One region of the Alteromonas sp. ABH4_457 genome, then DNA from elsewhere that is predicted to be linked to it. Evidence: predicted binding sites of a transcription regulator. Region 1 holds the regulator's gene; each other region holds the start of a gene.

Region 1 (7,973 bases):
GGCATCCATTGCAGCTTCAGCATCCGGACCTTCAGAGATCACAGTAACCTGTTCCCCCTGATGACTTTCCATCATCATCAGTCCCAGCACACTATTGGCATTAGCCTGCTTATCGCCTTTTTGTAAAATAACTTCGGCATCGAACTGATTCGCCAGTTGCACTAACTGCGTTGCAGCTCTGGCATGCAGGCCCAGTTTATTAACAATAGTCAGAGATTTCTCTATGCGCATTATTTACTTTGCTCCCTGTGGCGGATCTGGACATCAGGATGAGATTCCCGGAAGTTTTTCGCCAGTGATTCCGCTACATAAACTGAACGGTGCTGTCCGCCGGTACATCCGATAGCGACAGTCACATAACTGCGGTTGTTCCGTTCAAGGTGTGGCAACCAGGTCGTGATGAGGTTCTGAATCTGCCAGATAAATTTGGTCACTATAGGCTGGGAACTGAGGAAAACCTGAACCGGTGTATCCAGGCCCGTCAGATGTTTTAAATCCGGCTCCCAGTGAGGGTTTGGCAGAAAACGGGCGTCAAATACATAGTCTGCATCTTTGGGAATACCGTGTTTAAAGCCGAATGATTCAAATACCAGAACAAGTCGTGAGCTTTTCTTACCGAGGATACGCTCGCGGATTAATTCTGCCAGCTGGTGGATGCTCAGAGAGTCGGTATCAATATTCAAATCCGCTCTTTCCGCTACAGGCGCCAGCAGTTCACGTTCTGTCTGGATGGCATCTGACAATGACTTATTCAGTTTGGCCAGCGGGTGTAACCGCCGGGTTTCGCTGAACCGGCGCACCAGCATATCGTCACTTGCGTCAATATATACGATGGTGACAGTCCATGACTCCGGCAGGTAGTCGAGAATTTCAACCAGCTCAGAAGGCTCTTTAGGCAAGTTTCTGACATCAATACTCACAGCTACCTGCTCGTATTCATCGGCGACAGTGTGTGTCAGGGCTGGTAACAGATTAACCGGAATATTATCGACGCAGTAGTACCCCAGATCCTCAAGGGCACGAAGTGCTACTGATTTTCCTGAACCGGAACGTCCGCTGATGATGATTAACTTCACGCCGTTTCTCCTGAAGTCACGTGTTGTCGGTGCGTATTACACTAAGTTACTGTAATGCGCGAATAATATCATCACTTGTCTGAGCTTTGCGGATAGTTTTTATGGTTTCTTTATCGCTGAGTTTTCCGGCAACCATGGCCAGAGTTTGTAAATGTCCTTCGGTTTGTTCCTGAGGGACAAGCAGAGTAAAGAAAATATCCACAGGTTTGTTGTCGATAGCATCAAAATCGATGGCGGGTGTGCTGGTAACTACGATGGCGATGACATTTTCCAGTCCGGCCAGGCGACCGTGGGGGAGGGCTATGCCGTTACCTATACCTGTGCTGCCCATTCGCTCACGGGCCAGCAGGCTACTTAACACGGTGGCTTCATCAACATCGGGGTTATTTTTAGCTGCAATCCCGCTGATGATTTCGAGAATGCGTTTTTTGCTATTGCACTGGACCGCACACTCGGTGCGGTCCAGGCTGACTATGGCTTGTATATCCATGAATTCAATTAGTGCTTTTTAAGCTTTTCCTTGTGTTTCAGGACCTGCCTGTCGAGCTTATCGACCATGCTGTCAATGGCAGCATACATGTCCTGATTTTCGGAAGAGGCGAAGACTTCCGCGCCGCTAAGATGAACCGTTGCTTCTGCTTTTTGGCTAAGCTTTTCAACATTTAAAATAACGTGCACATTTGATATGTGGTCAAAATGACGTTCCAGTTTGCTGAACTTAGTATCGACATAATTACGCAAAGAATCAGTGATCTCAATGTGATGACCAGAAAGGTTGATTTGCATATTTCGTCTTCCTTATTTTGAGCAGCCTTAAGTTAGATAAGGCTTTTGCGTTGGTTAGACGGCGGGATCGACAAGGATTCCCGGTACTTTGCTATTGTTCGCCGGGCAACCATAATGCCTTGATCGGCCAACAACGAAGCAATCTTGCTGTCACTCAGTGGCTTGCTTGGCTTTTCAGCGGCAACCAGCTTTTTAATCAGGGCGCGAATCGCTGTAGATGAACACTCACCACCTGATTCAGTGGCAACGTGGCTGGAGAAGAAATACTTCAACTCGAAAATACCACGGGGCGTGTGCATGTACTTCTGCGTTGTTACCCTGGAAATAGTAGATTCGTGCATATCTACCATTTCTGCGACATCATTCAGCACCATTGGTTTCATCATTTCAGGGCCATGCTCAAAAAAGCCCATCTGTTGCTGAACAATACAATTTGCTACTTTCAGCAGCGTATCGTTCCGGCTCTCAAGGCTCTTAATAAACCATTTTGCTTCCTGCATGTGAGAGCGGATAAATTGTGAATCACTGCTGTTTCTTGCTTTACGGCTCATTGCAGCATACTGCTGATTAACACTGAGCTTAGGCAGGCTGTCGGGGTTTAATTCTACAACCCAACGGCCATTTTTCTTCGCAACCGATACATCCGGAATGACATATTCGGGTTCTTTCGTAATTAATGCACTGCCCGGACGGGGATTAAGCGTTTGCAGCAAACGCATCGCTTCCCGTAACTGATCTTCTTTCAGGCGGGTTTTACGCATTAACGTACGGTAATCTTTACTGCCTAACAGATCGGAATGCTCTCTGAGCAGTAGTTTGGCTTCTTCCAGCCACGGTGTTTCCGGTGCAAATTGCGCCAGCTGAACTAACAAGCACTCCTGCGGTGTGCGGGAGCCGGAACCGAGAGGATCAAATAGCTGAATACGTTTAAGTACGCACTCAACCTCATCTTCTTCTACGGGCTCTTCCATATCTTCACTGTTTACGCTTTGCAGAATGTCGTCAACGGTAACCGTTAGATAGCCGGACTCATCAATGGAATCGATGATCGCCAGCGCGATGGCGCGGTCTGTGTCAGAAAAAGGTGTCAGACGCATTTGCCACAGCAGATGGTCCTGAATATTTTCGGTGGTTTCACCCTGAAAGATTTGTTCATCATCACCCCCGGAAGGGCCGGGCGCGGGGGCAGAAGACGCAGAAATGTACTCATCCCAGGTACTGTCGATGGGCAGCTCATCCGGTAAATCATTCTTTTCCAGTGCTTCACCGGTATCCATGCTGTCAGAAGATGAGGCTGTTGCAGACTCTTGCATGCTGTCATCATTGTCGATGTTATTTTTCTCAATTACATCGTTGTCGGAGCTGTCGTCGACTTCCAGCAAAGGATTAGAATCGAGAGCTTCCTGAATTTCTTGTTGTAAGTCCAGCGTAGACAACTGCAATAGCTTGATCGCCTGCTGAAGCTGAGGCGTCATTGTTAGTTGTTGGCTAAATTTTAACTGTAAAGATGGTTTCATCTACGTCTTATATAAACTCTAAAAAGGACATCCGGTTGTAGCGGTGTGAGTGCCGGTGGCGAAATCTCCGCTAAATGCTCATCCCGATATCTTAACTATAGCCTGAATTGCTCACCAAGGTATACATCACGAACTTTTTGATTACTTAATACCTGTTCTGCGGTGCCCTGAGCAATCAGTTCTCCATGACTGACGATATAGGCCTCTTCACACACATCAAGGGTTTCCCTGACATTGTGGTCGGTGATGAGGATACCGATACCTCTGTCCCGTAAGTGCTGAATGATCTTCTTTATATCATTAACCGAAATCGGGTCAACTCCGGCGAAGGGTTCATCGAGCAAAATAAATTGCGGATTGGCTGCCAGTGCGCGGGCAATTTCAACCCGGCGGCGTTCGCCACCCGACAAACTCATACCTGTACTATTACGTATATGGTTAATATTAAATTCATCAAGTAGTGCATCCGCTTCCTGTTCACGTTGATGACTTTTTAAGTCTTTACGCGTCTGTAATATCGCCATGATGTTTTCATGTACGGTCAGCTTGCGGAAAATGGATGCCTCCTGGGGTAAATAGCCAATTCCCCGGCGGGCACGTTCGTGCATTGGCTGGTGCGTCAGCTCCTGCTCATCAATGAGGATTTTGCCTTTGTCCAGTGGCACAAGACCGACAATCATGTAAAACGTTGTGGTTTTACCTGCACCGTTAGGACCCAGCAGACCTACTATCTGTCCGGTAGAAACCGATAAACTAACGTCACGGACGACCTGGCGTGATTTATACGACTTTGCCAGGTGAGTCGCACTCAGGGTTGCCATGTAACTCAGTTACCCTCGTTTTCGTTGCTGTCTGAAGTCTTGTTCTCTTCCTTCAGCTCTTTAACTGTGTCAGGACGGAAAACCGTGGTTACCCGGCCGTTGCTGTTACTTTCACCGCCGGTTGCCAGAAGTTGCTCTTTTGACATGTCATAGGTGATGCTATCTCCCTGGACCATGCTGGTATCTTGCTGGATTTTCGCATCACCTTGCAAGGAAATAAGTTGTTTGGCTACTTCGTAGCGAATTTCATTTGCGCTGGCTTTTACTTTTGCGCCGTCATCCAGCGTTTGAGAATAAGTGGCTGGTTTTCCGCGGGCAATAAAAACCTCTTTCCCTTCGCCTTCACTGGCGATGGCTTCAACTTCATCTGCGGCAATGATGAGTGAACCCTGGGTAATCTTCACATCGTCTTTAAAAACCGATTTCTTCTTTTTACCGTCAATAAACTGTGACTTAGCATCCACGGTAATAGGCTTTTCAAAATCACCGGAGCCGGCCATTGCCTCACCGGCAGCAGCAAGCAGCGCTATTGCTGCGAAAAGGCTAACTGCCCGGGGAATAAATTGTCTGCACATGATCAATTAACTCATATTGTTGGGTACGCAGGTTTGCATTGAAACCGTTACTTTTAATGATGGTCTGTACACCGCGTATATCTACCGGCTGGTCTGAAGTCATGGTTTTGTCATCCAGATTCACCTTAATAAAATTGGTTGTGATGGTCTGGATAAACTCTTCAGGGTTCAGGCTTTTTATCAGCACATTGTCTTCCAGCTGGATCAGGTCATCGTTGTAGAGTGTGCCTTCATCAGCGGTGACTTGCCATGGGGCCTCGTCATCATTCACATAGACAGTGTATTTGGGTTGGTCGAATAACACAAAGCCTAGTTGGTCGTAATGCTCCATAGAGGCGGCAAAGACTTCGTGGTTGAGTTTGCCTTCTTCGTTATACAGCGTAGTTGTCAAATTCTTTGCTTTATAGGCAGGGCGTAAAGCGTCTGCTCCGGCTTTTTTCGCCGGTGCTTGCTCTTCTGCCATCCAGACCGGAAGGTACATCAGCAGCGCCATAACAAACAGCGCAGAAATACTGATCCCTAAACGGTTCATACGCTGGCCCCGTGTATGGTGTCCAGCGTGCCGAGCGCCTGTAAAATCACATCACAGACTTCCCGTACTGCGCCGAATCCACCATTTTTTGTGGTGATCCAGTTCGCTTCGCGGGTGACGGCCGGATGGGCATCTTTCACCGCAATTTTTGTTTCGGCAAACCGGTACATGCCAAGATCCGGCATATCATCACCGATGGCTGCAACCTCTGATGGCGCCAGATTCAACTTTTCGCACAACTGAGCCATAGCCGTGGCTTTATCTTCCTGACCCTGAATAATGTGCTTCACATTCAAAGCGGTCATGCGATTCTTTACAATGGCCGAGTCGCGGCCGGTAATGACAGCAACGTCCACACCACTGTTTATTAATGCCTTAACGCCATAGCCATCGCGGGTGTGAAAGGCTTTTAACTCTTCACCATTGTTGCCAAGATAAATTCTGCCGTCAGAAAATACGCCGTCGATATCACAAACGAGCAGTTTCAGCCCTTTGAGTTTTTCAAACCGCTCTTCACTGATCACACCGTAAAAAGTGACTTCATGTCCCATCAGAGAACTCCTGCTTTAAGCAACATATGCATGTTGAATGCGCCCACGGGGTGATCATTTTCATCCACCACCATCAGCGCACTGATCTTGTGTTTTTCCATTAAATTTAACGCTTCCACTGCCAGTGTACCGGAGCGGGTAGTTTTCCCGCCGCGGGTCATAACATTGGCTACCGGAGTGGTATGAATGTCGGTTCTGGCGTCCAGAATTCGTCTCAGATCGCCGTCGGTAAAAATACCGCCGAGTTTGCCGCTGTCATCTGTAATACCTGTCATTCCCAGACCTTTAGAAGATATTTCCAGCAGAGCCTGTGAAATGGTCGCGGCAGACGATACAAGAGGAAGAGCGTCGCCGGTCAGCATGATATCGCCCACTTTGAGTAACAGTTTCCGGCCCAGACTGCCGCCCGGGTGAGAGAGGGCGAAATCATCTGAAGTAAATCCTTTAGCATCCAGCAGTGCAATGGCCAGCGCGTCACCCATTACCAGGGTTGCTGTAGTACTAGAGGTCGGTGCAAGCCCCAGCGAACAGGCTTCTTTTTCCACACTGACATTGAGTACCACATCGGCATGCTGGCCGAGGGTGCTTGATTCGCTATTCGTCATCGCGATGACAGGCACAGACAGCCGCTTGACCACGGGAAGCAGGTTCACCAGTTCGCCGGTTTCTCCGGAATTTGAAATGGCCAGCAATATGTCTGTCTGACTAAGCATGCCGAGATCGCCATGATTGGCTTCGCCAGGGTGCATGAAAAAGGCTGGTGTGCCTGTACTGGCAAGAGTCGCAGCAATTTTACGCCCGATGTGGCCGGATTTCCCCATGCCGCACACGACTACTTTGCCTTTGCATTCAGACAACAAGGTACAGGCTTGCTCAAATTTATTGTCCAGCCGGGATGCCAGCGCACTTACTGCGCTGGTTTCAATTTCTATGACCCGTCTGGCTGACGCGATATACGGTGAATTACTCATTTAACCAAATAACCAGAATTGATACGCCACAAAGCATAGTACAAAGATGCCACCTTCCAGGCGGCCTAACTGGCGTTTGCCGATAAAATTAAAGCTCAGGAAAAATAATAACACTGTGAGACCAAACATCACCCACATGTCTCTGTTATACACATTCTCGTCCAGTAGCCCGGGAGCAATGAGTCCCGGCATACCTAATACTGCCAGCAGATTAAAGATATTCGAGCCGATAACATTTCCCAGTGCCAGGTCACTTTCACCTTTCAGTACACCGGCCACACTGGCGGCCAGCTCCGGTAAGCTGGTGCCCAGCGCTATGATTGTCAGGCCGATCACCAGGTCGGACACACCGAAAAAATGGGCGATATCTACTGCCGCATTCACCATAAAATGGGCGCTGAGTGGCAGTAACACAATACCCACGCCAACCCACAACACTGCAGAACCGGTATTTACACCGTCAGGGATTTCTCCGTCGGTTTCTTTCACCAGCGGATCTTCCTTATCTACCTGTAACGATATCCAGGCCATACCTGCGAGTACAAATACAAACAGGCCGAGGAGAATCATGCCTTCCAGATGAGCCAGTTTGCCGTTATTAAGAAAGAACATGGCAAGCACGGTTACACCAAGCAGAACCGGGAATTCACGTTTTAATGTAGAGGAAGAGACGACGAGCGGTTTTACCAGGGCCGTGATACCCAGCACGAGGGCAACATTAGTAATATTTGAGCCCAGCGCATTACCTACCGCTGTGTTCATATTGCCATTTGAGGAGGCGATAGCCGATACAACAATTTCCGGTGCTGATGACCCCATAGCGACAATGGTTAAACCAATCATCATGGGGGAGATTCCGATATTTTTCGCCAGTGCGGAAGCGCCATAAACGAAGCGGTCGGCACTCCAGCTAAGTACAGCAAGACCCAGCAGGAAAATACAGATAGAAAGTATCACAAGTTACCATCGTCCTTTGTTTTTTCGGATTGTCGCAAAAAGTACAGCATTTGCATACGGTTTAGATAGAATACCTGCTAATACGGTTGCAACTGGTTATAAGTGCAACAGTTGCTGTTGCTTTTCCGCTATCTGCAAGCATATTTCTGCTCTGTATCAACAACATCAATGTGATAAATCATCCGGA
Region 2 (7,973 bases), on a different contig from region 1:
AAAGGTGTTGTCAGATGGCAATAATCCGCAGGTCAAAAATATTGCTGAGATCATTCAGCGCACCGCGCCGGATATTATTTTGCTTAATGAGTTTGATTACATCAAATCGCAGAGCGATGGTGTGCGGGCTTTTATTCAAAATTATCTGAATGTCAGTCAGCACGGGCAATCTGCTATCGATTACCCGTACGTTTATCTCGCGCCGGTGAACACCGGTGAGCCGTCTCCTTTCGATCTGGATAACGATGGTAAAGCCACCGGAACAGGCGGTGATGCGTGGGGATTTGGCTTGTATCCCGGTCAGTACGGCATGGTTGTATTGTCGAAATATCCCGTCGTGCATGATCAGGTGCACAGCTTGCAGACATTTAAGTGGAAAGATATGCCCGGTGCTCAGAAGCCCGTTGACCCGGCCACAGATACTCCCTGGTATAACCAAGAGGAATGGGCTGAGTTCCGTTTAAGCTCCAAGTCTCACTGGGATATACCCGTTAACGTTAATGGCCGCATTGTGCATGTACTTGCTATGCATCCCACACCGCCTAATTTCGATGGTGATGAGGATCGTAACGGTAAGCGGAACCATGATGAAATCAGGCTGATGGCTGACTATCTGTCTCCGGATAAAGGCGAATATATTACTGATGATGAGGGTAAACAATCCGGCCTGCCGGAAAACACCCGTTTCGTACTGGCGGGCGATTTCAACGCTGCCGATGCGGGTGGTAAACACCGGCCCGGCGTCATAGAACAGCTTATTGATAACCGGTATGTGAACGGCAATGTTATCCCGGAAAGTGAGGGTGGCCGTGAACATTCAACAGAGCCTTACAGCCGCAGGTTCACTGCACACTGGGGGGCAAGGGCAGATTACGTTTTACCGTCAAGATATGGTTTTGAAGTGACCGGTAGCGGTGTTTTCTGGCCCGAAAAAGCCAGCCCGTTGTACCGTCTGGTGAAAGATCGTGAAGCGAGTTCTGATCACCGCCTGGTCTGGCTGGACGTGACGTTAACCGGTAAGTGATTAAGCAGGCCGGACAGTTGTATTTCTGTCCGGCCTGCAATGATTAGCTGCGGTTGCTGTTGTTACGTCTAATTACTTTGCTTTCCAGCGCAGGATTAGCAAGCTCAAGTACAACGGCGCGCTCTAAAATGATATTGCCGTTAACAACCACATCTTCCGTGATTGAAAGCACCGGTTGTTCGGATTTTTTCTTCATCCAGCCATTTTCAGTTTCTTCAAATACGATGTCGCCGTAGATACGGGTATTGCCTGACAAGGTGACATTACCATTTTGCGTTGTGACTGAGCCTTTTATCTCGCCATCCGGCACCGTAATATCGCCATTCACTGTTTCCAAATCGCCTTCCACCAGACTATTCACAGAAAGCCCGATATTGCCATTTACCGTAGACATATCACCAAACACATTCAGGTTTTTACCGGCATTAATATCGCCGTTAACCGTACTCGCTTCATTGATTGCAGCGTTATCTGCAATACTGATATTGCCGTTCACCGTACTGACATCTTCAGCAACAGTAAATGTTTGCAAAGTCACGTCTCCGTTAACGGAAGACACATCGCCTGCATGACGGCCTTCATAGATGGTTACCGATCCCAGTACACTGCTTACATCGCCGCCATCGTGATAATCACCGTTCCCACCGACATTGATTACACAGCCTGATAGCGTGACAGCACATAAAAGTGATAAAGCAATAATTGAGCGATTCCTGTTTAGCATTCTATTTTCCGTTTTGTAGTGATGTGTGTCCGGTATGGCGTTAATACTCCCGTTTTTTGCCGGGAAGCATTCACTTAACAATGAGCAATAACCGCACACGAATGAGTGTAAAAAGTATGACAAGTTCAGCAATTGCTGAGCCAAAAGTGATTATGTATTTAAAATCAGTGGGTTATGGATTTTTGGCGTGCAGGGGAAGGGGAGAGCGTATCCGGGAGTAGTACGGAACACCACATTTTGGTGTTCCGGACCAAAAATGCTTACTGATCGAGCGGGGTATTAAAATCTTCTGACAGTTCGAAGTCACCTTCTACGGTGGTTAGCACATTACCGTCGAAATTAAGTACCAGTTGCTTCTGGAAATCTTCACCGCGTTTGGACATACCGCGCTTCATATCGTACACGTAATACCATGTGCTCTTATCAAAAGAGTCTTCAACAACAGGGTGGCCAAGAACATAAACAACCTGCTCTTTGGTCATGCCAACACGCAGCTTTTTAACGTCACGTTCGTCCAGAAAGTTGCCCTGTGGCACATCAATCCGGTAGATCCAGTTGTTACAGGCAGTGGTGAAAAATACAGCGGTTAACAAAATAGCGATTTGATACAACTTCATGCGTGAGCTTGTCCAGTTATGCTTTGATTATAGTGACAGGCATTACCTTTGCCGGCAAACCAGTGTCAGAATGCGGCTGTCGCAAAATAATGCGCGACAGCATGCTACCCAATCACCTATGACCAATCAACCGCTTATTAGTTCGATTCTGCACTTTCTAACAGTTCTCTGGCATTTGCCAGTGCTGATTCGGTTACCTTATCACCGGCAAGTAACCGGGCCAGTTCGTCTATCCGGTCCTGCTTCGTTAATGGCAACATCTGTGTTTCTGTTGTACTACCATCACTGAACTTGGTCACAAACAACTGGTTATGGGCCTGTGCAGCAACCTGAGGTAAGTGCGTAACACACATGACCTGACTCACTTTACCCAGCCGGCGTAACAAACCACCTACAATGGCGGCGGTAGGGCCGCTGATCCCTGTATCGACCTCATCAAAAATCATGGTCGGTGTTGCGTGTTTGTCGCTGGTCAATACCTGAATGGCAAGCCCGATACGCGACAGCTCACCGCCCGACACCACTTTTTCCAGTTTATCTGCCGGTTGGCCGGGGTTTGTGGACACCAGGAAAGTCACATCATCCAGACCTGACGCTACAGGCGTTTTGTCTTCCTGATAATCGACAGCAATATCGATGACCGCATGAGGCATATTCATCTGACGGATTTGCCCCTGAATCGCTTCTGCCAGCTTAACCGAAGCAACATGCCTTGATGCCGAAAGTGCCTCACAGGCCTGACGGTAAGCGTCTTTAGCTTCAACGACCTCATGCTGCAAATCTTCCAGACGATTCTCATCCTGCTCCAAACCGGCAAATTCTGCCGCCAGTGCCTGGTGATGCCCGAACAGTTCTTCAGGCATCACGGCATGCTTTCGTGCCAGCTCCATGGCTTTACTGTAACGGGATTCCACCTGTTGCAGCCGCAGAGGATCTATTTCAAGGTCATCGCAATAGCTGCGTAATTCTCTGGCCGCTTCTTCTACCTGAATAGAGGCATCGTTCAGCAAGGCAATAATCGGCGTCAGGGCGCTGTCGTGTTCTTCCAGCTCAGACAGACGGTCAAGACCATTTTGGATAATGGATAACGCGTTACCCTCATCATTCTCATACAGGTTATAAAAACTCGTTTGCGCCTGTTCCAGCAATGTCTGGCCGTTACTCAACCTGCGGTGCTCAATTTCCAGTTCGGTAAATTCGCCGTCTTCAATAGCAAACTCATCCAGTTCCTGTACCTGATAGGCCAGCAGTTGCTGACGGTCAGCACGTTGTTGTGCCTGTGTTTCCAGGTTTTTCAGTTCCGACTGTTTTTGTTTCCACAAGCGGTAGTTATCTGACACGGCGCTCAGCAAGGCAGGATGCGCGGCATACTGATCAACTAGTTTTCGCTGATAATCGTCTTTCAAAAGCTGAAGATGAGTATTCTGGCCATGGATAGCAATGAGGTACTGGCCGAACTGTTTCAGCTGTTGCAGCGATACCGGTGTGCCGTTAATGAACGCTTTCGATCTGCCTTCGCGGGAAATGACACGGCGTACAAAGCAGCTGTCGTCATCTTCATCCAGCAATTCCTGCTCATCCAGCCAGGCCAGTGCAGCTTTATGGCCTTTCAGATTAAAATGGGCAACGATTTCTGCTTTAGGCGCGTCTTTACGCACCGCGCCGGCATCGGCCCGCTCACCCAGACAAAGGCTGAGTGCATCAATAGCAATAGATTTACCCGCACCGGTTTCACCGGTGATGGCCGTCATACCAGACTCAAGATTGACAGATAATTGCTTAACAACAGCGAAATTTTTGATCGACAGATTAACCAGCATGTGTTCACCGCAGTATGTTTATACAGTATGTGTAAATATATACAGTATTTTGGCTGTGTAAAGTAAAGTTTTTTCTACGTTGAAAACGCCCGGGTAAATTGCTTTATTATAATTTTTATTAAAAACCTGCGCACAAGGCATTACAGGCTGGCAAACTCAAACAATGGAAGCAAGAAACGGATTACCGCAAACGTTCGCTGGCTGAGAGGGCCATGTGGCGATATAAATCCCTGACCGGTGACAAGCTTCGTTTGCGGGATTATGACGCGCAGGTGGGTGAAGTCATGGCCCGGGTGGCAGTGTTGAATAAAATGGCCTCGTTAGGGATGTCCTTGAGCCAGATGATCCGCTCAGTGAACTGGGGTTAAGGGGAAATCTGTCCTAAATAACTGTTCTTAAGTGTAGATCACCCCATAGGGGGAACTCAGTGTGATTTCTGCGATCAGATCAATCGCCAAAAAGAAATTATCGAGAACCACACTGAGCATGAACAGAATATCATTGATTGACCGGGCTGAGCGACGCCGTTTAGAAAAAATCGTCCAATGCAGTAAGGATAAACGCTTTAGTCGTCGGGCAAATGCGGTGCTTTTGGTACACAAGGGCCAATCCCGTAAGCGTGTTGCGTTATTACTGAGTGCTGCACGTTCATCAGTCAGTCGCTGGTGTAAGTGGTATGAAGAATCAGGAATAGAAGGTTTAAAAGATGCTGAGCATGGCAAACCGGCTTATTTGCCTGGTGACGCGATAGTCAAACTCTTGTTTCTGTTGATTCACTGGACACCTCAGGAGCTGGGCTATCAGCGTAGCCGTTGGAGTTCGGAATTGCTGGCTAAAGTGATTTACGAAAATACTGGCATTCGTATACATAGCTCGACGTTGAGACGGTGGATGCCAGAACTTGGCATCGTTTGGCGCAGAGCAGCCCCGACTTTACGGATCCGCGATCCACACAAGGAAGAGAAACTTGCTGCGATTAAAGCAGCGCTTGATAAGTGTTCTGCTGAGCACCCTGTGTTTTATGAAGATGAAGTGGATATTCACCTGAATCCGAAGATAGGTGCTGACTGGGGATTTAGAGGACAACAGCGGTTAGTCCCAACGCCAGGACAAAATGAGAAATATTATCTGGCCGGTGCGCTTAACGCGGGTACAGGTAAAGTGCTTTATGTTGGTCGTCATTCAAAATGTTCAGAGATATTTATCCGCCTAATGAGGCACCTAAGAAGAACATACAGAAAGGCGAAGACAATAACGCTGATCGTGGACAATTACATCATTCACAAAAGTAAGAAAACACAGGCATGGCTGAAGCAAAATCCCAAGTTTATTCTGTTGTTCCAGCCAGTCTACAGCCCCTGGGTTAATAAGATTGAAAAGTTGTGGCATGCCTTGCATGAAACTATCACTCGCAATCATAAGTGCACGGAAATGTGGCAACTACTCAAAAGGGTACGGCGGTTTATGGAGACCGCATCACCATTCCCTGGCAATGACCACGGGATGGCAAAGGTGTAGCAGACTTCGGATCAGTTATTTAGAAGATGATTTGATCAACAAGGCTAGGGTTGAAAGCCCTAGCCTTGTTTCTCATTTGCACTCTGCTGTAGTGATTTTGGCTCAACCGGAGCAGTAATATTCAGTTTCAACTCAATTTCTTCAAGCGACAGCTGTTTGGTTTCCGGTACTTTTCGCCAAATGAAGATAAACCCGAGTAAACAAATAATGCCATAAATCAAAAAGCTCCCTTGTGCTTCAAAAGTATGATTAATCAATGGAAAAGTGTAAGTTAAAACAAACGAAGCAAACCAAAGAGTAAAAGTACCGATAGCCATAGCTACGCCACGAACCCGATTAGGAAAAAGCTCAGCTAGTAATACCCAGGTAACAGGTGCCAATGTCATCGCATATATTGCAATTGCACACAGTACCAGCAGCAGAACAGGCAAACCTAAAGTGCCTGTTTGATAAGCCAGTGCAATCAAGGCATAAATAATCGTCAAACCAATTGAACCGAATAACATGAGTTTACGTCGCCCTAGACGGTCAACTAAAGGTAAAGCGAGTAAAGTAAAAATTAAGTTCACAGAGCCGGTTGCTACAATGGATTTTAGTGTATCGTCAATATCAAATCCTGCGCTTGTAAAAATTTCCTGCGCGTAATTAAATACTACGTTGATGCCACACCATTGCTGAAATGCAGCCAGTACTATACCAATGATTAACACGGGTTTAAGTGATAGCAAATCCTCAAATCCACTGCCATGCTTTACTGACAAATTAGCCTTTAGTTCGGTTAGAACCTTACTTGTGTAGCTGCTACTACCAATTTTAGCCAACACTTCTCGCGCTTCAGTAAAGCGAGCTTTTTGCGTTAGCCAGCGTGGTGATTCAGGGATTAAAATGGCCAGAATTAAAAATAACATTGCCGGAACTAGCTCAGCCGCAAACATATAACGCCAGCCAATTTGTCCGTTCCAGGTATGCATTAGCTGAGCTTGAGTCGCAGCCGCCGAGTTTGGCTCTGCAATCACTAAATTGATGAGTTGTGCTGCTAATACACCAATAACTATCGTTAACTGATTAATCGAAACTAACTGTCCGCGTTTTTCAAGCGGACTCAGCTCAGAGATATACATAGGCGAAACAGTTGACGCTATGCCAATTCCGACCCCGCCGATAATTCTGGCCCAAACAAAAACATCCACATTGTCGGCCCATGCAGTTGCTGCGGCTGAAATAACAAACAAGACGGCAGACAATAGCAATGCTTTTTTCCGACCAAATGTATCTGAAATTTTGCCAGATAAAATAGCGCCGAAAATACAGCCAATTAATGCAGATCCCATTAACCACCCCGAAACTGAAGGGTCAGACACCGCAAAAAAAGCTTCATAAAATGGTTTAGCACCACCAATTACTACCCAGTCATAACCAAATAAAAAGCCACCGCATGCTGCGGTTAAACTGATCATCCAGATATAAGTCATATTGAGGTCGTTTTGTTTTGATTTCATTATGTCAGTTGCACACTATTTTACTTGAATGCCATTAAATAATTGTAGCCTGCTTATTATCTCGGGCTGAGTCTATAGGATTAATAAGCTTAAAACACTTTGTATTTAGGAATTAATGTTATAGGTGATGCCTTGCATGTAAATGGAAATACCAATTATTTTCGATGGATTATCTTATAAAAATTAACAAAAGTTACATTTACAAACTATACCTCAAAGAGTTAAAGCACCTCTCATAGATCTAGATTAAATGCTATGAGAGGGTGTCAGGTCAGAAACTGCGGGTTAAAATACTTATTTTTTCCGCTGGATTATTCTCACATTCAGCCAATAAGGCCAACCCTTTTTTTGCTAGGCTAGCAATCAGATCCAGCATTTGATCACGGCTTTGCTGAATATCGTCTTCAAACACAAGTAGATTTGGTAGAGATGTAGCAAAATAAGGGATTTTAGCTTGTGTTTGTGTTTCTGTTTCAACATAAGCCAACATGTCATTAAACAGTTTTTGCGCCTCACTGAACTGAGTTAATGCAATCAAGGCTAATCCTTTAAAATAAGATAATTCAGAAAAACTGACTACGGCCATATTCTGAAAATCGTTATTTTCATTGGCACAAGCTTCAAATGCATTTTTTGCCAGTTCAATTTGTCCTAATTGAGTTAACGTCATGCCCAGCCAATAGTTAACTTCTGCTTTGGCTTGCAATAAATGGTACGCTTCGCCTAAATTACCAGGTGTTTCAAACGCAAATTCAAAGTGAGCCAGTGCCT
Region 3 (7,973 bases), on a different contig from region 1:
CATGATAAGTGGCTAAAAAACAGACGAAAGTTAATAAACCAAAGAAAATTGGCAGTAAGCCCCGCCGTCGCTGGCCCGGGCTGTTGTTCAAGTTATGTATTGTCGGGTTCGTGGTGCTGGCAGGGTACATGGTGTATCTGGATGCCCAGATTAAGCACACCTTTACAGGCAATAAATGGGAAGTCCCGGCGCAAATATTTGCCCGGCCGCTGGTGTTATCGGAAGCGCTGGAAATCACGCCAAAAGAAGTGCTGGATGAACTGAAATTGCTTGGTTACCGGAAGGTCACGAATCCCGATAGTAGCGGAGAATATCGTTATACCGGCAATAAACTGGTGGTTCAGCGACGGGCTTTCAGTTTTCCTGACGGCGATGAGCCTTTGCGTCAGATCACCATTACCTGGCAGGGCAGCCGCATCAGCAGTATCCGGGATGACAGTGCCGGTATTTCACTGCCGAAAATTCGCCTGGAGCCCTGGCTTGTCACGCGGATGGTAAGTGGCAGCCGCGAAGACCGTATGCTGGTGAAGCTGAATGAAATTCCGCCTTTATTGCCGAAAGCCCTGATCCTTGTCGAAGATAAAGATTTCTACAAGCACCACGGGGTCGCACCACTTTCTATTCTCCGCGCACTGGTTGCCAACATTCAGGCAGGGAGAACCGTGCAGGGTGGCAGTACTTTAACGCAGCAACTGGTGAAAAACCTGTACCTCACCAGAGAAAAAGCGCTGACGCGAAAAATAAAAGAAGCATTGATGGCACTCATCATCGATGCCCGTTACAGCAAAGATGAAATTTTGCAGGCCTATCTGAACGAAGTTTTTCTGGGTCAGAACGGAGATATGGCCGTGCACGGTTTTGGCCTTGCCAGCTATTTCTATTTCGACCGGCCGGCCAATGAACTCAGCGTACCTGAAATCGCCACGCTGGTGGCCATGATTAAAGGACCATCCTATTACAATCCGAGACGCTATGAAGAACGGGTTATTGAGCGGCGTAATCTGGTGCTGCGTATTTTATTTGAAGCCAACGAACTCGACCGTAAGCAATACGAATTTGCTGTTAACTCTCCTGTAGGTCTGGCGTCCGGCGCGAGCTTAGCCAGCGGGAAACATCCCGCGTTTATGGATAAAGTGCGCCGTGAACTGAACTCCATTCTGGCCGATCCTTCCCTGCGTGACTCCGGGGTGAAGGTATTTACCACGCTGGATATATATGCCCAGCGCAGGGCTGAAAAAGCGGTTGAAAACACATTGAAAGGCTTGCAGTCAGATCGCAAAGCTGAGTTACAGGCAGCGATGATTGTGACGGATATCGCCAGTGGTGAAATTCGTGCCATTGTGGGCAGCAAAGATACCAGCTTCAAAGGGTTTAACCGTGCGTTGGATGCCAAACGTCAGGTGGGCTCACTCATTAAGCCGGCAGTATATCTCACTGCTCTGGAAGACCCGGTAATGTTTAATCTGGCCACTCCTTTACAGGACGAACCCATTACCCTTGAAAATGGCAACGGACAAACCTGGTCACCCCTGAACGCGGATAAGAAATTCCGTGGACAAGTACCTCTGATTGAAGGTCTGACAGAATCGTTAAATGTGCCTACAGTGAATCTCGGTATGCAAGTGGGGCTCGACAATGTGACAGAAACCATTCACCGGCTGGGAGTAGAGAGTGACTTCCGCGAAGTGCCGGCTATGACACTCGGGGCCATGTCGTTATCGCCGCTGGAAACTAACCAGATGTATCAGACCATTTCGAACAATGGCCGTTATATTCCGCTGCATACTGTGACATCGGTTGTTTCTTCGAATAACCGGCTGGTATGGCAGAATGCCGATTACTATTCACAGCGGGTAGATGAGGCCGCCACATACCTGCTGAACTACGCGTTGTATAAAGTGACCACGGAAGGTACAGCGAAACGTGTGGGCAGTAACTTCCCGAATATCAACATGGGCGGTAAAACCGGCACCACAGATGATTACCGCGACAGCTGGTTTACCGGCTTTGACCGGAATAATGTGGCAACTGTATGGGTAGGGAATGATGATAACCAGCCAGTGCTGTTAACCGGTGCCGGCGGGGCCTTACCTGTGTTTGTAAACTATCAGAAAAGTCAGTCGCCCAAGTCACTGTCACGACGTTTTCCGGAAGGGTTAGGTATTGCTCATTTCGACAGTCAGACGGGGGCACTGACCATTGCCGGCTGTCCTGACTCCATGAGTGTGCCGGCTATTCTTGATGTACTGCCGCCGCCGGCGCAGGATTGCTACGGTAAGCCTGTCGCGCCTCCGGGCAAAGAAAAGAAAAGCTGGTGGGAACGTTTGTTTGGAAACTAAGGCTTTTTCTTATCGAAAAAGCCCTGTAGTCAGAACTGGCAGCGACATACGGCTCAGTAAAAATCTGTCCCGCTACCAGATCTGACTCAGGGAAGGCCCTACGGGAGCTCGTTGGGATTAGTGAAAGCGGTCTGCAATGTGTTGCACACCGCTGAATAACACTGCGCTGGCGAGATACGCGACAACCGGTCCCAGCGCAAGCAACAACAACGCACCTGATGTCATCATCATTACTCTCCTTTGATGTCTTCAAAAGAAATAGCATCTTCCTGTTTAAGATCACGGATCTTGATGTCAGCAACCAGTGTTTCTTCAGCTACTTCAGGTTCGGCCTGATACGTGGTGTTGGCCACTAGCTGAGTCACTTCAGACAGGATTTCTGTGCGCACATTATCGATTTGTTGCTCAACCATCTCAGATAAATAGCCCTGAAGCTGGCTTTGCAATGATGTTTCAGCCATTGCCGGTATAGACAGAACAGAAGTAGCAACAAGTGCAAGTGCAGTGAATTGACGACGTAAAGTAAACATAATTTCTCCAAAGTTAAGGTTAATAAACTGCACTCTTACTGACTTCCCGGCAGTTAATTGTTAAGTCGCATTAACTTTAGCGATAGTTGTGCCAACACGAATAAAAATTTTAAAGTGTTGATTTTAAGCTTTTTATTTTGTCGGTGTGGAAAAGCTTAGATAAGTGTAAATAGTATAAACACTAAGAATTAGTAATTTTGAAAACTCTATTTGGCGAATTTGACCAGGTATGATGTAAGGGGCTGACAGGTGAGTCAGCCCGCGATAATTTTGGTTATGGCCGGGGCATAGCTTGCCGCCCCGACAACATCAGAACAGCTTAATGCGCGTCTTTCTTTTTAGAAAACAGTGAAACAATACCCACAATTACTGAACCGGCAATCAAACCAGCCACACCATCAGTGATAAGGGAAATGACAAAGCTGAGTTGCTCCACACTGTGATTAATGGATTCAGCGAGGTGGTGCATAAACGGAATATTGTGAGTAAGGATGCCACCGCCAACGAGGAACATAGCAATGGTGCCGACAAAAGCGAGGGTTTTCATTAACAGAGGCGCAGCAACGAGCAGGGCGCGGCCAGTGACACGCTGAAAACCGTTGTAGCCGCCGGTGAGTGATTTTCTGAGCAGATACAGACCGACGTCGTCCATTTTCACAATGCCGGCAACCAGACCATACACACCAGCAGTGATCCCAACACTCAAGGCGCACAACACACCTACCTGAGTAACAAAATCAGCCTGCTGCACGCTACCCAGTGCAATGACGATAATCTCTGCGGACAAAATAAAATCAGTCCGGATGGCGCCTTTAATCTTGTCTTTCTCAAGCGCCACAAGATCAATATTTTCCTGCGAGAGTTTTTCAATTCTGGCTTCGCGCTCTGCTCCATCTTCTTTATGGAAAAGCCGGTGCAGTACTTTTTCAGCCCCTTCGAAACACAGGTACAGACCACCAATGACCAGCATGACGGTGATCAGAACCGGAATAAAAGCGGAAATAAGCAGCGCAGCAGGTACCAGGAACACTTTGTTCAGCAGCGAGCCTTTTGCCACAGCCCAGACCACAGGCAGTTCTCTTTCGGCACGCACTCCCTGAACCTGGTTGGCATTTAATGCAAGATCATCACCCAGAACCCCGGCTGTTTTCTGCGCAGCCACTTTAGACATGGCGGAAATGTCATCCAGCAAAGTAGCGATATCATCAATCAGGGCGAGTAAGTTAGCGGCTGCCATAGGTTTTCCTCAATAAGAATCGGGGCATAGGTTATCTGTAGAAGCCCTTATACGCAATACAGACTAATTTTGATTCTCTTCTTCTTTGACCCCTTTATTTATCCGCGCATCAATGAATTTCTCAAACCCTTTGCCCCTGTCTGAACAGGTCGCCCGTCCACCGGTAAAACGTGAAATAAATGCCAGGGTTTGGGTGGTTTTACTACTGCAATCCACTTCAACGGCAGGGGGCGGGGCATGAGGATCTTCTTTTTCTGCGCCTTTGCGGGGATCGCTGATATCCGGTGACGTTTTTGCCCGCCTGAGTTCTTTGGCTACCTGCTCAGCATCCTGCTGTGTACTGGCAGCCTGTTGCCGGCTGAAAAAAGCATCCAGAGCACGGCGCGATGTTAATGACGGTCTGGTTGAAACCGTGCCTGAATCTGTTGGCGCAGCCGGCTGCGCAATAACAGAAGAGACAGGCGGTTGAACCGGCTCTGACGTTTCAGGCTGCACAGGTTGTTGCGGCAACGACTCTTTTACTGCCAGCGGTGTTTTGACGTCAGGCGGGGCTGCCTGTTCCGGAATTGGTTTGGACTCCGGTGCGGCCAGTTCAGGTTCAGGCTTGTCGGGAGCCGGTGCGGCCAGTTCAGGTTCTGGCTTGTCGGGAGCCGGTGCTTCCGGAATGGTTTCCGGTAGTGTGTCCGGTTCCCGGACAGCCTGAGGTTGTGGCAGACGGATTAACGTCGCCGTGATGGGCTTACTGACCACGGGCTCCGGAATATCGCGCTTACTTTCCATCAGCGCCAGCGCGGCAAGCAATATAAGGTGAATAATAACAGACACGACAAAGACCCCGCTTTTCTTTCCTGAGCGGGGGGGATCAAATGTTGGCCTTTGAGGGGCAAAGAAAGCGGTGTCCGTGGTTTCCATACGCGACAGAAGACCGTTGAAATAAGATGAAGTTCCCGGTCTTTACACAAGCACGATTCTGGTTGCCCAATTGTGGTGCGTTATTTTGCCTTCGCACGATCATGGTGCGTAATTTTTAGGCTCTTCATTCGTTTTAATGCATAAATATCTGTTTTTTATAGATTAAAATTTGTGGCATAGGACTTGGTTTACTTCAGCAACCCCCGCTAAAAGCGAAAACAAACAACCATTATTTGGGAGCAACACATGAAACTAGTCACAGCTATCATCAAGCCATTCAAGCTGGATGATGTTCGTGAAGCCATTTCAGAGATCGGTATCGACGGTCTTACCGTTACCGAAGTGAAAGGGTTTGGACGTCAAAAAGGACACACTGAATTATATCGCGGCGCCGAATACCAGGTGGATTTCTTACCAAAAGTAAAACTGGAAGTTGCTGTTCAGGCAGACCAGGTTGATCGTCTGGTAGAAGCCATCGTTGGCGCAGCAAAAACGGGCAAGATCGGTGACGGTAAAGTATTCGTCTACGACCTTGAACATGCTGTTCGTATTCGTACCGGCGAAGCTGACGCAGACGCGCTGTAAAACAACACAATAAGAAATTGCGGAGAAAACAATGGAAATCACATTTGAACTCGGGTATGCATTAGATACCTTCTATTTCCTTATTTGCGGTGCGTTAGTCATGTGGATGGCTGCCGGCTTTGCCATGCTTGAGGCGGGTCTGGTTCGTGCTAAAAACACCACTGAAATTCTGACCAAGAACGTGGCGCTGTATGCCATTGCCTGTACTATGTATATGATCTGCGGTTACAGCATCATGTACGGCGGTGGTGACTTCACATTATTCCTTTCAGGTATTGTTGGTGACGGTGCAACAGGTGTTGCAGAAGAACCGGCTACCTACGCGCCTTCAGCTGACTTCTTCTTCCAGGTAGTATTCGTTGCCACTGCAATGTCTATCGTATCCGGTGCGGTTGCTGAGCGTATGAAACTGTGGGCCTTCCTGGCATTCGCAGTTGTGATGACTGGTTTCATCTATCCAATGGAAGGTGCATGGACATGGGGCGGTGAGTCTGTATTCGGTATGTACGTGCTGGGCGACAACGGTTTCTCTGACTTTGCAGGTTCCGGTATTGTTCACATGGCAGGTGCTGCTGCAGCCTTAGCCGGTGTACTGGTACTTGGCGCACGTAAAGGTAAATACACTGCAGATGGCAAAGTAAATGCTATCCCGGGTGCTAACCTGCCTCTGGCGACTTTAGGTACATTCATTCTGTGGATGGGTTGGTTCGGCTTCAACGGTGGTTCTGTTCTGGCAACAGCTACTGTAGAAAGTGCTAACTCTGTTGCGGTTGTATTCATGAACACCAATGCCGCCGCTGCCGGTGGTGCAATTGCTGCTCTGCTGCTGGCCCGCGTAATGTTCGGTAAAGCTGACCTGACTATGGTACTTAACGGTGCACTGGCTGGTCTGGTAGCCATTACTGCTGAACCTTCAACGCCAACGCCTCTGATGGCAACACTGTTCGGTGCGTTAGGTGGTCTGCTGGTTGTTCTGAGCATCGTGTTCCTGGACAAACTGAAAATCGATGATCCTGTAGGTGCTATCTCTGTTCACGGTGTAGTTGGTCTGTTAGGTCTGTTACTGGTGCCGGTAACTAACGAAGGTTCTACTTTCGGTGGTCAACTGTTAGGTGCTGCTACAATCTTTGTATGGGTATTCGTAACCAGTCTGATTGTTTGGGTAATCCTGAAAGCTGTAATGGGCATCCGGGTTTCTGAAGAAGAAGAATTTGAAGGTGTTGACGTTGCTGAATGTGGTCTGGAAGCATATCCTGACTTTACTTCAGGTCGTTAATCTTCAACACGGAGACTTGATTGGGCAACCTATAACAAAAGCATAATGCTCAACTCACCAAAATTTGAACCCCGCATCTGCGGGGTTTTTTCTGTTTAATAGAAATAAATAATTAACATCTTTTAAAAAATAGATTGGTCGTTTTCCGGCTCTCTGTTGTACGCATAGTTACACCAACTATCGTGCTTTTCCCAGGAGACCGTTATGAGTAAAAAACCAACTCTCACCACCAGCGCGGGCGCGCCCGTCGAATCTAACGAAACCAGCAAAACAGCGGGCGCAAGAGGTCCGGTTCTGCTGACAGATTATCAGCTTGTTGAAAAGCTGGCACACCAGAACAGGGAGCGTATTCCTGAGCGTACGGTGCATGCCAAAGGCTGGGGTTTGCAGGGTACATTTACAGTGACCCACGACATTACCCGGTACACCTGTGCCGACCTGTTCTCTGAGATTGGCAAAAAAACCGAAGTGCTGAGTCGCTGGTCTACCGTTGCCGGCGAATCAGGCGCTGCTGACACCGAGCGTGATGTACGCGGTTTCAGTCTTAAGTTTTATACCGAAGAAGGTAACTGGGATATGGTGGGTAACAATACCCCAATCTTCTTTATCCGCGACGCGTTTAAGTTTCCGGATTTTATCCGTACTCAAAAGCGCCATCCGAAAACGAATCTTCGCAGCCCGGAAGCGATGTTTGATTTCTGGGCCGGACAACCTGAGTCTGTGCATCAGGTCACCATTCTGATGTCTGATCGTGGTATTCCTAAGAACCCTATGTACATGAACGGCTACGGCTCACACACTTTCAGTATGTGGAATGCCAAAGGCGAGCGTTTCTGGGTGAAATTCCACTTTAAAACACAGCAGGGGCATGAACATTACACCAATGATGAGGCTGAAGAGATCATAGGTAAAACCCGTGAGTCTTATCAGGAAGACTTAATCAATGCCATCGAAGACGGCAAATATCCTAAATGGACTCTGTACATTCAGGTGATGCCTGAAGAAGAGGCAGGGAAGCAGGCTTATAACCCTTTCGACCTCACCAAAGTGTGGCCTCATGGTGATTTCCCTCTGATTGAAGTGGGCGAACTGGA
Region 4 (7,973 bases), on a different contig from region 1:
AACTTTGCGCCACGTTAGGGCCGCTGAATACGCTGCCGATTAAACGGGTCTGGCGGGTTTGATGATCGACAGTGAGTAAGGTCTCTGCCAGATAGAATACATAGTCCGGACAGTCATTTTCGCCATCGGGTACATCAGGTAAGTTTTCGAATGTGGCCAGCAGATCATAAGCAAATACACCACCCAGAAAGACGGCGTGGGGATGCTGCCGGATTGGCGTGATTTTCTGAACCAGTAACCGCAGTGCGTCGAATACGCTGGCCGCTTTCAGCCGGCTGTCTTCATCCAGGGCATTATCCGCAGCGTGGCAGGTGAGCGTTACCGTTACTCCGTCTCTGACAACACTGGTATTGTCCGGGCGCTGTGCTTCAATCAGCGGTAATACAGATTCGCCGTTGGGGGTCAGTGCAGTGCAGATAACCTGATTACCTTTGCACACAAGGCGCATCGCGGCATCTACCATCAGCAGGCTTTGCAAGTCGTCCTTGCTGTCAATTTCTGCTGATTCTAACAACAGTGCATTTGATTTTCCGGCACAAAGGTGGGCAAAGGCGGCTAACGGATCGTTCAGGTAGGTACCTGACTGTTCGATTGTTTCCACTTTGCCGGGCTGGGTGCCCAGTTCAGCTAAACTCATTGTCGCATTTTCTCCAACTGCGATTAAAAAAAAAGGCCCGTTAAACGGGCCTTTATTGTGTTCTTTTACGCACTCACGCGTACACCGCCCGTTACTTCAGGGAGTGCCACCACCAAACTGCTTTTACTAAAGTGCTGATTGATAATTGATTACGCATGATTTCTCTGTCATAAACTTCGATAGGCATCGAAGGCGTTAGTACGTATAATATGCCCTATAGAAGAAAACAAAAACGAAGTTGTGTCAACCGTAAATTTGCATAAGACATTGAAAATCGATCTACATAGTCATACAAAATTTTCCGACGGCCATTTAACGCCGGAAGAGCTGGTGCTCCGCGCGCACACCATGCAGGTGGATGTGCTGGCCATTACCGACCATGATACCCTCGCCGGTTTACCGCTTGCCCAACAAACTCAGGCAAAGCAAAAGCGTGTGATGGCGATCATTAACGGCGTTGAAATCTCCACCGCCTGGCATGGGTTCGATATTCATATCGTCGGCTTAAATGTGGATGTGGAAGATGCATCACTCAACAGCTTTCTGGCTGAGCAAAGTACAATACGCAAGGAACGTGCGGTTAAAATTGGTGAAAAGCTGCAAAAATGCGGTTTTGACGGTGTGCTTGAAAAGGCGCTGAATCTTGCCGGTGTGGGGCAGGTGACCCGTGCACACTTCGCACGCGTATTAGTTAATGAATATGGTGTTGCGACCATGGATGCCGCCTTTAAAAAGTATCTTGGAAAAGGGAAACGGGCCGCCGTTAAGGCTGTGTGGCCCGGCATGGAGCAAGCCATATCTCATATTCGTGCTGCCGGTGGTCAGGCTGTACTTGCTCATCCCGCCCACTATGACATAACGGCAAAATGGTTGCGCCGTCTGGTCAATGATTTTGCACATCACGGTGGACAGGCCATCGAAACGGCTTTTCCCGGTATTAATCCTGACAAGCAAAAGCTTATCAACGAGCTTGCCAGCGAGCACAATCTTTTGGCTTCGGCGGGTTCTGATTTTCACTTCCCGTCCAGGTGGACAGAATTGGGGCGTAATTTAGGTATCGCTTCTCACCTCAAGCCAGTCTGGCATGACTGGGCACTGCCCGCCCATCAGTAACAGGACATTGTAATGAGTCAATTTTTCTATATTCATCCTGAAAATCCACAGCAGCGATTGTTAAATCAGGCTGTGGAGTTAATCCGGCAGGGCGAGGTAGTGGTGTATCCCACTGATTCCGGCTACGCCATTGGCTGCCAGATGGAAGACAAAAAAGCGTTGGAACGCCTTTGTCAGATAAGGCAAATCGAGCACGACCACAACTTCACTCTGATGTGCCGTGATATGTCCGAATTATCGTTTTATGCCAAAGTGGATAACACCGCCTTCCGGCAAATTAAAAACAACACACCGGGCCCGTATACCTTCATTTTCAAAGCCACCCGTGAGGTACCCCGCCGGTTACAAAACCCGAAGCGGAAGACCATCGGGATCCGTGTACCGGATAACGTGATTGCACTCAAGTTGCTGGAAACTCTTAATGAACCGCTGATGTCCACATCGCTGATCCTGCCGGGTAAAGAAATGGCAGAGTCTGATCCCGATGAAATCCGCGACAGGCTGGAAAAACAGGTAGGATTGATTATTCATGGCGGGTATCTTGGTGAAGATCCCACCACCATTGTCGATTTCTCTGAAGGCAATGCGGAAGTGATCAGGGAAGGCAGTGGCGACCCGTCACCGTTCCTGTAAAACAATCATAGCACGGACGAACAGCACGTAAGATGACAGACGAACAAACGCCGGCGGCAGTAAGCGACCCCGTTCAGCAACCTTTGCCACTGGCGTTTATCAATGGTGAAGCGGTCATTGAAAAGCCGTCAGATCTGTACATTCCCCCCGATGCACTGGAAGTCATTCTGGAAACCTTTGAAGGCCCGCTGGACCTTCTTTTGTACCTTATCCGCAAACAAAAATTCGAAATCGTAACCTTACCCGTGGCAGACATTACGGCGCAGTACATGGAATATGTGGAGGTTATGAAAACATTGAAGCTGGAATTAGCTGCCGAATATTTGCTGATGGCAGCGATTCTGGCTGAAATTAAATCCCGGTTACTGCTACCAAGGCGAAGCGATGAACCGGAAGATGAAGAAGACCCGCGAGCGGAGCTGATCCGCCGGTTAAGAGAATACGAAGCCGTTAAAGAAGCTGCACAATCATTGGATGAACAGCCCCGTATGGAGCGTGATGTGTTTGCAGTGAAGGCTGATGTGGCTCTGAGTGTGCAACCGGTGCGGATAGAGCCGGATGTGTCACTGCAGGAGCTTGTGCTGGCATTCAGCCATGCCATGAAGCGGGCTGCTGCATTTGAACATCATACAATTGAGCGGGAGGCGCTGAGTACCCGTGAGCGCATGAGCCAGATTCTGGCTATGGTAAACAGTGAGACCTACACACCGCTGGATGCGTTATTCACGCCGGAAGAAGGCAGAGCAGGTGTGGTGGTGTCTTTTCTGGCGATTCTGGAATTAGTAAAAGAACAGCTTTTATTGTGCGTTCAGACAGGACCATTTGCCAGAATTCATGTAAAATTGGGCCGTCATGAAGAAGATTAATAAAGTCCAGCTTAAGCAACTGGTCGAGGCCGCACTGTTTGTTGCCGATGCGCCAATGACTAAACTGGCACTGCGAGAGTCTGTGCTGGCTGAATTTACAGTCAGTGAACGGGCGCTGAACGAGGTGCTCAAAGAGCTGGTGCTGGACTATCAGCCCAGAGGGATTCAACTGGTTGAAGTGGCCAGCGGATATCGTTTTCAGTCACTGGACAGCTTAAGCCCCTGGCTGAGCCGCATGTGGCAGGAGAACGCGCCCCGTTATTCACGTGCAATGCTGGAAACACTGGCGTTAATTGCTTACCGTCAACCCATAACCCGCGGCGAAATTGAAGCGGTACGCGGGGTGGCAGTCAGCAGTAATATTATCCGTACCCTGACAGAAAGAGACTGGATCAAAGTGGTAGGGCACAAAGAAGTGCCGGGCAGACCGTCGTTATATGCCACTACCAGACAGTTTCTGGATTATTTTTCGTTAAAGTCGTTGGCCGATTTACCCGGATCTGAGGTTTTTGAAGGGCTTGAAGACAACGAACAGCCGCCTGCGACGGCTACACTAGAGGCACCGTCTGACGACGACCGTGCGATTGAAACCGCTGAACAAAAGCGAGAAGAAAATGAGTGAAAAGTTGCAAAAAGTCCTGGCTAACCAGGGACTGGGCTCCCGCCGTGAAATGGAACGGTGGATAGAAGCCGGAAGGGTATCGGTAGATGGCAAAATTGCGACACTGGGCGACCGTGTTGAACCCGGCCAGCAAATCCGTGTAGACGGTCATCTGTTATCCCGTCAGGCAGAAAAACCGGTATGCCGTGTATTAATGTATAACAAGCCGGAAGGTGAATTATGCAGCCGTCACGATCCTGAAGGCCGCCCCACAGTATTTGACCGTCTGCCAGCTATCCGCGTGGGACGCTGGATTGCCGTAGGACGGCTGGATATCAATACCAGTGGCCTGTTGTTATTCACCAATGACGGTGAACTGGCAAACCGCTTAATGCACCCTAAATGTGAAGTTGAACGTGAGTATGCTGTACGCGTATTCGGTGAAGTGTCCGGTAAAACGCTGAACACGCTGACCAAAGGGGTTGAACTGGAAGATGGTCTGGCGCGGTTTACTGAAATCAAAGCCCGTTCTAAGCCTGCCGGTGAAGAAGAGAGTATGAACCGCTGGTACAACGTGACGTTGTCTGAAGGCCGTAACCGCGAGGTACGTCGCTTGTGGGAGTCTCAGGAAATGCAGGTCAGCCGTCTCGTTCGCGTGCGCTACGGACCGGTGGAGCTGCAAAAGCGTTTACCGCAGGGGGCCTGGGTAGAGTTGCCGCTGGAGCAGTTAAATGCCCTTCGTAAACTGGTGCAACTGGACGATGAAACACAAACGCTGGTGGATGTAAGACAGGGTAAACTTGATCATGCCCGCCTTACCCGTATGCGCCGCTCGGTGAAAAAACACCGTACACGGCAGTCTCATCAACGTAATCAGTCAGCCAGCTCTGACTGACTGGAAGGGCGTTTCTTTAAACAGGTACGCCCGTTATCAATACCGTGCCGGCGGGCAACCTGAGCAATCAGCCCGCGGTGCGTTTTGAGAAATTCATCTAATTTTTCCAGCATCGCCGGATACTGCTCACTGGAAATCCGCAGGCTCTCTTTCTTATCCTGAATATGTTCTGATGCCACAATGCGTTTACCTGACAGCTTCAGTGCTGCAGTTGCATCATTCAGCAGTTCGCTGTCTGTGATAATGGCATCAACCTCACCGTCAACCAGCGCCTTTACCAGGTGTGTCGGCTCAGAGAATGACACTATTTTTGTGTAGCCTTTACGTTCCTGTTCTAACCAGTCACTGGAAACCGGCTGATCTTCAATAATACCCAGTGCAGTCACGTCGGGGATTCGCATCCATTGATTCTCAGGCAACACACGGGTGATTTCACAAATACCGACCACAGGCTGGCTGTAAAATAGCGTGCCGTCTGTGGCAGACCAGCGGGGGTGATCCGGAAAGCGGAAATCAATCATGTTTTCTTTAAACCACTGATCGTAAGCGTCGCCCTGAAGGGGCACATATTCCAGTTCAAAGCCCTCTTCAAGAGCAAATGCTGTCATCACCGCATCGAGCACCGGGTGATATTTGCCACCGTTTACCGGGTGGACCTGTCTGCCTGAACTGTCTTCGACACCTACAAAGAAAGTATCTTTCGCCGCAAAAGCATGACCTGAAAGCAATACGGCAGCGAGAAGAGTGATAGCGCGTCGCATCGTATTCGTCCTGTTCACTTAAACTTTAGTCGTAACACAAGCCTATCAATGCAATTGCCTTTGCACGATAAGACCGTTGGCATGCAAGTATTAAAACCAATACCTGAAGAAAGTGAAGTAATCTGTATTCAATGTCTTAGCGTAGACAAGGTGAATTCATAATACAGGAGAAGATAATGCAATCGATGCCTCAATTAGGTGTAGGTACGTTTCGTTTAGAAGGAGAGGTAGCAAGAAAAACGGTTTCAGATGCGCTTTCCACCGGCTTCCGCCATATCGATACCGCCCAGTTTTATGGCAACGAAGAAGAAATCGGCAATGCAATTCAAACTGCCGGTCTTCCCCGTGAAGAACTGTTCGTGACCACCAAGGTATGGCACGACCATCTTGATAAGGGTCACTTCATTCCGTCTGTGCATGAAAGTCTGAACAAACTGAAAATGGCCTATGTTGACCTGCTGCTCATCCACTGGCCGTCACCCAATGATCATATTCCCATGGAGTCATATTTGGCGTCACTGAAGCAGGCTAAGGAAGAAGGTTTAACGCGCCATATCGGTGTGTCTAATTTCACCATGGCACAAATCGACAAAGCGGTTGAGATTCTGGGAGAGGGCGAGATACTCACTAACCAGATAGAGCTTCACCCGTTTATGCAAAACCGTCAGGTGGTTGAACATTGTATGCAGGCTGGTATTTCCACTACCGCCTATATGCCCTTCGCGGTGGGCGAAGTCATGAAAAATGATGAACTCAAAGCCATTGCTGACGCGCACGGAGCCAATCCTGCACAGGTTGTACTGGCGTGGATGGAAGTAAAAGGTATCCATGCCATCCCTTCATCAACGAATAAGGACCATTTGCAGGCGAACTTCGATTATACCGCTGTCAAGCTGTCAGAAGATGATGTGGCGCGCATTGATGAGCTGGACAACGGCGAACGTATCGTGGATCCGGATTTCGCGCCGCAGTGGGATTAATATCCTTTTACATTTAACCACCCGTAATTGTCATAAAGGGTTTGCCGGCTGCACTTTCATCACCATATAGTGGATAGGATGTATACGCCTGATGACGTGCAGTCAGGTAAGTAATGCAACATTAATACAAGGACAAACGTGCTACCGGATAATAAACAGCAGCAGCTCCGGCGTGCAAAACGCATCGCGCTTTTCTGGCTGGTGGGAGCTGCGTTTGTCTTTATTCTTGCGACGCTGGCAGAGTACCGGCAGTGGATAACGCCATGGCCCGCCTGGGCCGGGCTCATTAAGATGGCATCAGAAGCTGCGCTGGTTGGCGGGCTGGCTGACTGGTTTGCCGTCAGCGCATTGTTCAGGCCTATTCCGGCCAGATTTCCAATCCCTCACACGAATATCGTAGCGAATAACAAAGCGGCGGTTGCCGGTAATTTGTCCCGCTTTGTGAAGGAAAAATTCTTCAATGAAGTCGCTATCGAAAAACTGGTCAATGATGCCCGTCCTGCTCAGGGAATGGCAAGATGGTTGCGTGAGCCTCAAAACGCAGACCGTCTGAGTCGCTTCGCCGCGCGCTCGCTGGTGGGGATCATTAACACGCTGGATGATAAACCCGTTCAGGACATGATGGTAAGCGGAGTGAAGCGGGCTCTGCTGAAAATGGATCTTTCGCCTCTCGCGGCCGGCACGTTACGGGTTCTGACCCGTGATAAGCGCCATCAGGAGGTGCTGGATCAATTGCTTTATAAAATCGCAGAGCTTGCTCACCGGCCTGACAGTCAGATGTTTATTGCTGAAAAGCTGCATAGCTGGCTGAAAACAGAGTACCGGCGACTGGAGAAAATACTGCCAACCACCTGGTTGAGCGAGCAGGGCGCTGACATCGCTTCCAAAGCCATTGTGAGCATTCTGGCGGATATTGCCAACGACAGCGAACACCCGGTACGCAAGAGTTTCGACCGCCAGCTGGAGGACTTCACGGCGAGGATGGAAACCGACCCTGCAATGACAGAGAAGCTGGAAAATATCCGTACCCAATTGCTGAATAACGATACCCTTCAGCAGTACCTGTTTCAGGTGTGGGGCGACGTGAAACGCTGGTTAATCGATGATGTTGCAGCCACAGACGGCAAGTTCACAGACCGTTTATCCCATGCACTGCAGGAAGCAGGTAAATCGGTGGCAAACGATGAGCAACTGGCCAACGCTATCGATGTACACATCGCAGAAGCAGCCAGAGCGATGGCGCCGGAGCTCGCAGATTTTCTTACTGACCATATCCGTAAAACCATTCTGGCATGGGATGACAACCAGATGGCGGAACAAATTGAACTGAACATCGGTAAAGATCTGCAAAAAGTGCGTATTAACGGTACGTTGGTGGGCGGGCTGATTGGTGCCTGTCTGTTTTTAATTGAACATGCTATCAGTCTTTTATAACCGGTACGTAGCCGTCTTCCTTTTGAATTTTGTGTACTATCGTGTGACACTTT

Evidence for each region. The regulator sigma-54, encoded in region 1, starts transcription at its own class of promoters, with help from an activator protein. The targets are predictions, from matches to a motif close to GTTGGCACGNNNNTNGNNT.
Region 2: ACXAGR_RS18045 (DUF4097 family beta strand repeat-containing protein) is a predicted target of sigma-54. The motif match lies at 1,875-1,893, and genes of this name have one in related genera.
Region 3: glnK (P-II family nitrogen regulator) is a predicted target of sigma-54. The motif match lies at 5,189-5,207, and genes of this name have one in related genera.
Region 4: dkgB (2,5-didehydrogluconate reductase DkgB) is a predicted target of sigma-54. The motif match lies at 5,582-5,600, and genes of this name have one in related genera.

What each region holds. Positions count from the first base shown of each region.
Region 1 covers NZ_JBSWXN010000008.1:353,848-361,820, forward strand. The annotation lists gene ACXAGR_RS21485 (HPr family phosphocarrier protein) at 1-231, opposite strand, end outside; gene rapZ (RNase adapter RapZ) at 231-1,076, opposite strand; gene ptsN (PTS IIA-like nitrogen regulatory protein PtsN) at 1,123-1,566, opposite strand; gene hpf (ribosome hibernation promoting factor) at 1,575-1,862, opposite strand; gene ACXAGR_RS21505 (RNA polymerase factor sigma-54) at 1,895-3,379, opposite strand; gene lptB (LPS export ABC transporter ATP-binding protein) at 3,475-4,200, opposite strand; gene lptA (lipopolysaccharide transport periplasmic protein LptA) at 4,206-4,775, opposite strand; gene lptC (LPS export ABC transporter periplasmic protein LptC) at 4,744-5,307, opposite strand; gene kdsC (3-deoxy-manno-octulosonate-8-phosphatase KdsC) at 5,304-5,858, opposite strand; gene ACXAGR_RS21530 (KpsF/GutQ family sugar-phosphate isomerase) at 5,858-6,829, opposite strand; gene ACXAGR_RS21535 (calcium/sodium antiporter) at 6,830-7,786, opposite strand.
Region 2 covers NZ_JBSWXN010000007.1:51,440-59,412, forward strand. The annotation lists gene ACXAGR_RS18040 (P1 family peptidase) at 1-1,024, shown strand, start outside; gene ACXAGR_RS18045 (DUF4097 family beta strand repeat-containing protein) at 1,068-1,748, opposite strand; gene ACXAGR_RS18050 (outer membrane protein assembly factor BamE) at 2,009-2,365, opposite strand; gene recN (DNA repair protein RecN) at 2,503-4,185, opposite strand; gene ACXAGR_RS18060 (hypothetical protein) at 4,398-4,553, shown strand; gene ACXAGR_RS18065 (IS630 family transposase) at 4,672-5,703, shown strand; gene ACXAGR_RS18070 (sugar porter family MFS transporter) at 5,763-7,202, opposite strand; gene ACXAGR_RS18075 (DUF5107 domain-containing protein) at 7,474-7,973, opposite strand, start outside.
Region 3 covers NZ_JBSWXN010000002.1:164,734-172,706, reverse strand. The annotation lists gene mrcB (penicillin-binding protein 1B) at 9-2,339, shown strand; gene ACXAGR_RS03950 (hypothetical protein) at 2,570-2,869, opposite strand; gene ACXAGR_RS03945 (DUF808 domain-containing protein) at 3,189-4,106, opposite strand; gene ACXAGR_RS03940 (hypothetical protein) at 4,170-5,018, opposite strand; gene glnK (P-II family nitrogen regulator) at 5,265-5,603, shown strand; gene ACXAGR_RS03930 (ammonium transporter) at 5,635-6,879, shown strand; gene ACXAGR_RS03925 (catalase) at 7,084-7,973, shown strand, end outside.
Region 4 covers NZ_JBSWXN010000007.1:42,198-50,170, forward strand. The annotation lists gene ACXAGR_RS17995 (anthranilate synthase component 1) at 1-637, opposite strand, end outside; gene ACXAGR_RS18000 (PHP domain-containing protein) at 905-1,750, shown strand; gene ACXAGR_RS18005 (L-threonylcarbamoyladenylate synthase) at 1,763-2,383, shown strand; gene ACXAGR_RS18010 (segregation and condensation protein A) at 2,416-3,249, shown strand; gene scpB (SMC-Scp complex subunit ScpB) at 3,236-3,871, shown strand; gene rluB (23S rRNA pseudouridine(2605) synthase RluB) at 3,864-4,745, shown strand; gene ACXAGR_RS18025 (type 2 periplasmic-binding domain-containing protein) at 4,724-5,506, opposite strand; gene dkgB (2,5-didehydrogluconate reductase DkgB) at 5,683-6,486, shown strand; gene ACXAGR_RS18035 (DUF445 domain-containing protein) at 6,625-7,920, shown strand.